4 regions of the Streptomyces sp. NPDC094034 genome follow, and region 2 is predicted to be linked to each of the others. Evidence: riboswitches for the same ligand, from Rfam matches in the RefSeq annotation. Region 2 holds a riboswitch; each other region holds the start of a gene.
The links. A riboswitch is a leader RNA that binds a small molecule or an ion and turns the genes downstream of it on or off. The one in region 2 is predicted to bind cyclic di-AMP.

Region 1 (2,195 bases), on a different contig from region 2:
TGCGGGAGCGGCTGGCGCAGGTGCACGGCGACCCCGCGTCCAACCGCCGTGAACTGTGGGGGTGGCTGCACACCCGGGACGCCGCCCGTGCCGTACGGGCCGCCCTGACGGCGGACCTCACGGGCCACCATGTCGTCAACGTGGCCGCGCCCGACAGCGCGGCCCTGGAACCCACCCGGGAGCTGCTGGCGACGTACCACCCCAGCAGCGAGATCCGGGGCGCGCTCGACGGTCACGCGTCGCTGTTCGACACCACCCGCAGCCGTGAGCTCCTCGGGTTCACCGCGGCGGGGCGGGAGGAGATCACGGAGGCGGACTGAGCTTCGCGCCGCCGCCCGGGTAGCGGGCGATCGGGCGCCGGGCCACCGACGGGTGGTGGCGCTGCCGGAGGGTGACTCCGGCAGCGCCACCACCCGTCGCACGTTTCCGGGCCGGTACGTCATATCTCTCCCCGAGCCTTCTCCGAAGCCCCGATGAAGCCCCCGATGAAGCCCCTGATCTTTCCTTGATCGCCTTTCCGTTCATCGTCGGGCGACGCGATGAACGGGCCCGAAGAATGCCCGAGTTGGTCAATCGCCAGAAAACCGCGAGGTGGGCGTCACTCCTTCATCCGTCGTGAACTGCCGTTTGCGGAAAGGGAATTCTTCGAATGTGATCCGCTCTTCGATGAAAGACGGTCGGAGAACCGCCACATGGCCCTGGTTGTTCGAATGTGAGAGAGCGTCAGCGGCGCGTATGGCTCCCTTGTGGAGGTCGGGTCCACGGGTCGGATCCGATGCCGCGCACCCGCACCTTTATGGGCGATTTATCTCAGTTCTCCCTGAAGTCCAATTCTTTGTCGTTCGCTCGACTTTCTCCGCTCTGTGTCCCGTTGTGACCTGGACATTTCCGTCATGCGCGTGATGTGTGTCACGTAAGTGCCCGGCCCGCCGCCTGCCTTCTCGTTCATTTCGCCTGTGTGGAAGGCGAGTTGAGCTTCCCGGTATCGGGCCGATAACGAGATCATTTCGGGTCGGATTCATGAATTGGATTCCGTTGTGAATTCAGGGCTTGTTTCGTTCGGGCGCCCTCGCTTACGTTCTCGTTACTCCGGACGGAACGCCGAATCCTGCCGCCGCCCGGAAACACACACCCACCCACGCCCGGCAGGAGCGGGGGACCCAGGTAAGTCGCCGATCCGTACTCAGGACCGGCTTGGGGTTAAGCCGCATTCACCATGCGGCCGGGCATCTCCAGTCCGAACCCGACAGCTCACCTCGCAGGCGCAGGAGAGGAATTCGTCATGGCCTCAAAGGCTAAGCACCGTCGTCCCAAGAACAGCCCTGTCGCCAGAGGTCTCGTCACCGCGGGCACGGGCGGTGCCGTACTCGCCTTCCCCTTGCTGGCCGCCACCACCGCCCAGGCGGCCCCGGCAGCGCACACCGCCGCCAGCGCCAAGGTGACCCTGACTCCGGCCGCCGTCGTCCAGACGGACACCCCGACGACCTACTCCGTCGTCTGGGGCGACTCGCTGTCCAAGATCGCCGACGACTTCTCCCTGAGCGGCGGCTGGCAGCAGCTCTACGAGGACAACCGCGATGTCATCGGCGGCGACCCGTGCCTGATCCACCCCGGTCTCACGCTGACGCTCGGAACGGCGTCCGCGTCGGAGGCCCCCGCCGACTCCGCCGCCGACTCCGCCCCCGCCGAGGAGGCCGCGCCGGCGGCCGAGGAGAGCACCGACGAGAGCGCCTCGGCCGACACCGCCGCCGCGACCACCGAGACCGCCACGACGACGTACGCCGACAACCTGGACGGCTGGATCCGGGAGTCGCTGGACGTCATGGCGGCGAACGGCATCCCCGGCTCCTACGAGGGCATCCACCGCAACATCATGCGCGAGTCCTCGGGCGACCCGTGGGCCATCAACAACTGGGACTCCAACGCCGCGGCCGGCACCCCGTCCAAGGGGCTCCTTCAGGTCATCGACCCCACGTTCGAGGCCTACCACGTGCCCGGTACGTCGACGGACAGCTACGACCCGGTCGCCAACATCACCGCCGCGTCCAACTACGCGGCCGACCGTTACGGTTCGATCGACAACGTGAACGGCCCCTACTGACAGGCCCGCACACCGCACACCGCTCGCGGCAGGCCGGACAGCCCTCAGGGCTGGTCCGGCCCTGCCGCGTTCCGGGCTCGTTCGTTCCCTCGTT
Region 2 (2,195 bases):
TGGGCGCGGGCGAAGGAGAGGACCTTGGCGGTCTTGGTGGCGTAGCTGCCGTCCGAGGCTCCCGTGCCGCCGCTCGTGCCCGTCCCGGTGCCGCTGCCGGTATCCGTACCGGAGCCTGTGCCGCTCTGGCCCGAGCCCGTCCCTGAGCCCGTGCTCGTATCGGTCGGCGGGTTGTTCTGGGCCTGGCGTTCCTTGCGCTTGCGCTCGGCCTCCGCCTTCGCGCGGGCCTCCTCCTTGGCCCGCGCCTCCGCCTTGCGGCGGGCCTCCTCTTCCTTCTTGCGCTCCAGCGCGGCCAGCCGCGCCTTCTCCTCCGTGGTCAGCTTCGACAGCAGCGCACGCGCCGCGCCGAGCTTCTGCTGCACGCTCTGCTTGCTGGTGCGCAGCGCGGCCTGCGAGGCGGTGAGCGACTCCAGGTCCTTCGACGCCTGCGCCCGCTGCTTCGCGGCGGCGGCCTGTTGTGTCTGGTAGTCGGTGAGGACTCCGCGCTGACGCTCCGTCAGCCGGTCCGTCACCTGCTTCTGCTCGAAGAACGCCTGGGGGCTGTCCGCGAAGAGCAGGGCGGCGGTCGGGGTGACCGCGCCTTCGCGGTACTGCGCGGCCGCGAACGAGCCGAGCGTACGCCGGGCCTCATTCAGCTTGTCCGCGCGCTTGGCGACTTCGTCGAGCACGCGGTCGACCGCGCGCTTCTGCTTCTGCGTGGCCTCTTTCGCCCTGTTGTACTTCTGTGTCTCGCTTCCGGCCTGGCGATACAGATCGTCGACCTTCTTCTGTACCTCTTCCATGGACGGCTTCGGCTCGACGGGCGTGGCGCTCGCGCTCTGCGTCGAGAGCAGTGTGACCGAGGCGAGCGCGGCTGTCGTGAGCCCGACGGCGGGAGAGGCGGTACGTACTCCGCTGAGACTGCGCGGCTTGCGATGCGACGCCAAGGTCTGCATCTCCTTCCGTGGACCGCCTACCGGGTTAGCTGTCGGGTTCGGGCGGAACGGAAGGCTGCCCTACGGGCCTTGAGCGAAAGGCCCGATTCACCCCGGTTGTGCAGTGTGGGTCCCCGGTTCCGAACTTTCTTCGGGAAAGTCCGAATTCGGCGTGGGCTGCCCGCTTGGCGTGGGTCGCCGTTGGGGGTACGGGCTGCCTGATCGAGCACGCTAGCCAAAGTGTGGTGCTGGTGTGAAGGACGATGGCCGAAATGCCCGATACATTTTCGTGACCATTTGCGCGTGCGATGTGCGAAGGGGGTCGGTGACGCCTTTCCGCCACGATGAGTGACCGAGGTGCCGCCCGCGGTGAGGGCGACGGGGGGTGCGGCGAGGGTGACAGCGGCCGGGGGAATGCCGGGGAATCCCGAAGGCGGGCGCGGTGTGTCAGTGCGGCGGCCTAGACTCGGAAAGCGATGAGCAGCCTCTTTGACGACAGTTTCCTGGCGGACCTCCAGCCCTCCGGCGACGAGCATCCACCGCCGCCCGAGGACGACGCCGAGCACGCACCGGAGCAGGTGCCGGACGACCTCTTCCAGGGTGCCTACGACGCGCCTCCGGCGCGGGACCCGTACCACCGGGGCGGCGCCCCGCGCACGGTCGTGGACCCCGCCGCGCTGCTCGAAGGGCTGAACGAGGAGCAGCGTGCCGCCGTTGTGCACACCGGCTCGCCGCTGCTCATCGTGGCCGGGGCCGGGTCGGGCAAGACCCGGGTGCTGACCCACCGGATCGCGTATCTGCTGGGCAACCGCGGTGTCCACCCCGGTCAGATACTGGCGATCACGTTCACCAACAAGGCCGCGGGCGAGATGAAGGAGCGCGTCGGCCAGCTCGTCGGCCCGCGCGCCAACGCCATGTGGGTCATGACGTTCCACAGCGCCTGCGTGCGGATTCTGCGGCGCGAGTCGAAGCGGCTCGGGTTCACCTCGTCGTTCTCCATCTACGACGCCGCCGACTCCAAGCGTCTGATGGCCCTGGTCTGCCGTGATCTGGACCTCGACCCCAAGCGCTACCCGCCCAAGTCCTTCAGCGCCAAGATCTCGAATCTGAAGAACGAGCTGATCGACGAGGAGACCTTCGCCGACCAGGCCACCGACGGCTTCGAGAAGACGCTCGCCGAGGCCTACCGGATGTACCAGGCGCGGCTGCGCGAGGCCAACGCGCTGGACTTCGACGACATCATCATGACCACCGTCCATCTGCTCCAGGCGTTCCCCGATG
Region 3 (2,195 bases), on a different contig from region 2:
GGCAGCTCCACGTCCGCGCCGTCGAGCTTCAGATCGGCGGCATTGCGGAAGTCGAAGATCGTGTGCAGGCCGAGGGAGGAGAGGAAGGCGGCATCGGCCGGGGTGGCGTTGGCGAGATGTCCGCTGCGGAAGAGCCTGCCGTGGGCCACCCGCCGGCCGTCCGTGGTCGGCAGTCCACCCACATCGCGGAAGTTGCGCACGCCGGACAACTCGGGCTCTGTCGACGGGACCTGCGGCAGCTGCTGCGTCACGGCGTGCTCCTCCGTGTCTGCCGTCGGCGCGGCTCGCCGACGATGTCGACCTCTGACCCTACGACATTTGTTCCTCAGGCAACCTGTGGCAATCGGCCCGGCTCCGGAGGGGTCAGAAGCGCATTATTCGGACACCTCGCGCCGATGAATCGCGGATGAATACCACCCACATGCGCATCTGTCCGGAATGGGTGATTCCGGACAACCTGCCCCGGTCGCGGGGGAGATGGCATCCGGCCCGTGAGCAGGATCATATCCGTGACGTTGCGTGGCGGTGTCGGGAGGGGGAATTGCTGCTCCGTAAGGTAATTGGAGACCGGAATCCACGCAGGGTGACCGAATATCCCGAGCGATATCCGAAACGGGTGCCACCGCCCGAATACAGCATCTTGTTCCGGCCGTCCGGCTCGCTTACCTTCAGCCTCAATCCAAGCGGATCGCCGAATCCTGCCGCCGCTTGGAATTCGCATCCACTCATCAACGCGTGGCAGGAGCGGGGGACCCAGGTAGAACGCCGATCCGGAAGTTCGGACGGCTCGGGGTGAAGTCGCGCACCATGCGCGGCCGGGCAGCTCCAGCCCGAACCCGACAGCTCACCTCGCAGGCGCCGGAGAGGAATTCGCCATGCCCTCGAAGGGTAAGCACCGCCGTCCCAAGTCCAATTCGATCTCGCGCGGATTCATCGCCGCGGGCACGGGTGGCGCGGCAATCGCGCTTCCGCTCATCGGCGCCACCGGCGCGCACGCCGCGGAGAAGGCGGCCCCCGCCGCCGCTCCGCAGGCCGCCCCCGCCTCCGCGCTCCAAGCCGAGAATCTGTCCGGCGCCCAGCAGCGGGCCGAGACGAAGCAGACCGCCATCCAGGCCGCCACCAGGGTCGCGAGGACCTACACCGTGGTCTCCGGCGACTGTCTCTCCACGATCGCCGCCGACCACCATGTGCGGGGCGGCTGGCATCGGCTGTATCGGGACAACCGTGAGGCCGTCGGCGACAACCCGTCGCTGATCCACCCCGGCCTGGAGCTGACCCTCGGCGGGCGGGCCGCGGCGAGCGCGCCGTCCGAGGCTCCGGCGGAACCCTCCAACTCCTCGGACGACTCCGCCCCGTCCGCCGACGTCACTCCCTCGGACGACTCCTCCACTCCCTCGGACGACTCCGCCGCTCCCTCGGACGACTCCTCCGCTCCCTCGGACGACTCCTCCGCTCCCTCGGACGACTCCTCCGCTCCCTCGGACGACTCCTCCGCTCCCTCGGACGACTCCGCCGACTCCTCGTCCGCCGACTCCTCGTCCGCCGACTCTTCGTCGAGCGGTTCGACCGAGGAGCCCGCCGCCCCGGCCACCGAGGAGGCCCCCGCCGCCGACACCGCGGAGCCGAGCACCGGTTCCGGCTTCACCGCGCCGGTCGACGGACCGACCTCCACGCCGTACGGCGCCGCCGGCTCCAGCTGGTCCAGCGGCTACCACACCGGTGTCGACTTCTCGGCGTCCTCGGGCACCCCCGTGAAGGCGGTCAGCGACGGTACGGTCGTGACGGCCGGCTGGGGTGGCGCGTACGGCAACCAGATCGTCATCCAGCACAGCGACGGCATGTACTCGCAGTACGGTCACCTGTCGTCCCTGGAGGTCTCCGCCGGCGAGAGCGTCAGCGCGGGTCAGGAAATCGGACTCTCCGGTTCCACCGGCAATTCCACTGGACCGCACCTGCACTTCGAGATCCGTACCGGCCCCGAATACGGCTCGGACGTCGACCCGGTGGCCTACCTCCGGCAGAACGGCGTGAACGTCTGAATCACCGGATCACGTCAACTCAATCCGCTGCCCGGCACTTTCCGTGCCGGGCAGCGGCCGTTTCCGCCTATTCCCGCTTGGCCGAAACTTGACCGATGGCATATCTCACCCGCCGTCAACCCCTCCTTACGGTCGCGTAGGTCACATCTGCCGGTG
Region 4 (2,195 bases), on a different contig from region 2:
GGGTGAGCGGGAGCCGCGTCCGCGGGTGAGCGGGGGCCACAGGCGAAACCCCGGCCCGGCGCGTACGGGGGATTACGCGCCGGGCCGGGGCGGTCTCGGGTGGGGACGGTCCCGAGGGGCTCCGGTGGGGACTGACCGGGGGGGCTCCGCTGGGGACGGTCCCCGGAGACTCCGGTGGAGACGGTCCCCGGGGGCTCCGCTGGGGACGGTCCCGAGGGGAGAGCGGTCCCGGTTCCGGATACGGCCCGGACGAGGCCGGGTGGGTCAGCTCAGGTGGAGCTGCTGGCCCGGGTAGATCACGTCGGCGTCGCTGACGATGTCCTTGTTCAGGTCGTACAGCTTCTGCCAGCCACCCTCGACGTCCTCGGCCTTGGCGATCTTGGAGAGGGAGTCACCGGGCTTGACCTTGTACTCGCCGTCACCCTTCTTGATCGTGGTGGGACGGCTCTCGCCGCGCGAGGCCGGCTGGGCCGCGCCGCGCGTGGTCTCCTGCTGCTTCGGCTGCGCCTGCTGCTTGGGGGCCTGCCGCTGCGTCGGCTGCGACTTCTTCTGGGTGGGCCGGCTGGGCTGGGTGCTCTCGGTGGCGGAGCCGCCGTCGTACGCGGCCCTGGACAGGCCCACGCCGCAGTTCGGCCACGCGCCCTTGCCCTGGCCGGCGAGGACCTTCTCGGCGACGGCGATCTGCTGGGACTTGCTGGCCTGGTCGGCGCGGGCGGCATACGCGGTACCGCCGTAAGCGGCCCAGGTGGACGGCGTGAACTGGAGGCCGCCGTAGAAGCCGTTGTCCGTGTTGATCGACCAGTTGCCTCCGGACTCGCACTGCGCGACCTGGTCCCACTCTGCGGCGGTCGCGGCGGAGGCCGAGGTCGCACCGATCAGCGGGGCGGCGACGGCTGCGCCGGTGACCCCGGCGAGCGTGGCATAGCGGACGGCCTTCGACGGGCGGCGGTGCTTGCCCTTGCTGGAACGCAGCAGCATGGAACATCTCCCTCACCGACGCCTACGAGGTCAGCTGTCGGGTTCGGGCCAAGTGAGTTGCCCGGCCGTGTGCTCTGTCGCACACGGCTTCACCCCAAGCCGGTCCTCGGTCGTCTGTCGACGGCCGGAGCCCGGCGCGAACCTTTGGGTCCCCCGCTCCTGCCTACGGCGCATGACGCGTCGGTTGCTCCCCCCGACCGACGGCAGGATTCGGCGTGACGGTCGACGGGGCCCGCGGTGCGAGCGGTTCAGACCGTAATCACAGGTCCGCCCATTGTTCAAAGGAGAACATCAAGGAAAAATCGCCCTTACCTCCCCCTTGGATGACCCCATTTACGCAGGTGAGAGACGAAACGACCCAACCGCCGGAGCAAAAGGCCCCAGTTGCGGCGAAGAGACCCTTGTCTCACTTTCGCAGAAGTGGACATAGGGCCTCTAACTGCCTCTACTTCACGCCCAGATCAAGGGTCTGGCCAGGGAAGATCAGGTCAGGGTCGGCGCCGACGGTGTCCTTGTTCGCCTCGTAGATCGCGGACCACCCGCCGGGCACCTCGCGCTCGTCGGCGATGAGCCAAAGACAGTCACCGGCGCGGACGGTGTACTCACCATCCAGCGCGCCCGCGCCTTCCGTTTCGCCCGCGGAGCCGCCCGCCGAACCATCCGCCGGGCCGCCCGTCGCACCACTCGTCGCGCCATCCGCCGCGGCGTTGGCGTTACGTGTCGATCCGTCACCGCGCGAGGCATGACGGCCGGATTCACGCTCTTCGCCCGAATTGCCCGGTGCGGAGTCGTCCGGGGCCGCGTCGCCGCGGTGCTTGCCCTTGGCGGCGCCCTGACCGGACCCGGCGGACCCGGCGGAGCCGGAGGACTCGGCGGGAGCGGGCTCCTTCGTACCGTCACCGTTGGAGGCCGAGGCGTCCGGCGAGGCCGAGGAGCCGTCCGACGGGGACCCGGCCTTCCCGGATGTCCCGGACGGCTCAGGAGTCGCCTCAGATGTCTTCTCCGGCGTCGCCTCCGTCGCCGTCCCCGGCGTCGTACCGGGATCCACGCGCGGCGCGGGACTGCCCTCCGTCAGCCCGGCGACCGCGGCGCAACTGGCCCACGCCCGCGGCCCCTGCGCTTCGAGGATCCTCTCGGCTATCGCGATCTGCTGCGAGCGGCTGGCGAGGTCGGCTCTGGCCGCGTACTCGGCGCCGCCGAAGTCGTCCCAGGTCTCC

Region 1: linked by a shared signal. The riboswitch ahead of ABTZ59_RS04695 (LysM peptidoglycan-binding domain-containing protein) and the one ahead of ABTZ59_RS30910 (C40 family peptidase) in region 2 are both predicted to bind cyclic di-AMP.
Region 3: linked by a shared signal. The riboswitch ahead of ABTZ59_RS26435 (M23 family metallopeptidase) and the one ahead of ABTZ59_RS30910 (C40 family peptidase) in region 2 are both predicted to bind cyclic di-AMP.
Region 4: linked by a shared signal. The riboswitch ahead of ABTZ59_RS27170 (transglycosylase family protein) and the one ahead of ABTZ59_RS30910 (C40 family peptidase) in region 2 are both predicted to bind cyclic di-AMP.

What each region holds. Positions count from the first base shown of each region.
Region 1 covers NZ_JBEOUD010000003.1:109,763-111,957, reverse strand. Annotated here, with positions in the region: gene ABTZ59_RS04700 (NAD-dependent epimerase/dehydratase family protein) at 1-320, shown strand, start outside; cyclic di-AMP (ydaO/yuaA leader) riboswitch at 1,124-1,278, shown strand; gene ABTZ59_RS04695 (LysM peptidoglycan-binding domain-containing protein) at 1,283-2,101, shown strand.
Region 2 covers NZ_JBEOUD010000048.1:3,584-5,778, forward strand. Annotated here, with positions in the region: gene ABTZ59_RS30910 (C40 family peptidase) at 1-935, opposite strand, end outside; cyclic di-AMP (ydaO/yuaA leader) riboswitch at 934-1,097, opposite strand; gene ABTZ59_RS30915 (ATP-dependent DNA helicase) at 1,391-2,195, shown strand, end outside.
Region 3 covers NZ_JBEOUD010000034.1:26,920-29,114, reverse strand. Annotated here, with positions in the region: gene ABTZ59_RS26440 (tyrosine-protein phosphatase) at 1-251, opposite strand, end outside; cyclic di-AMP (ydaO/yuaA leader) riboswitch at 707-871, shown strand; gene ABTZ59_RS26435 (M23 family metallopeptidase) at 876-2,039, shown strand.
Region 4 covers NZ_JBEOUD010000036.1:11,731-13,925, forward strand. Annotated here, with positions in the region: gene ABTZ59_RS27170 (transglycosylase family protein) at 265-978, opposite strand; cyclic di-AMP (ydaO/yuaA leader) riboswitch at 983-1,159, opposite strand; gene ABTZ59_RS27175 (transglycosylase family protein) at 1,424-2,195, opposite strand, start outside.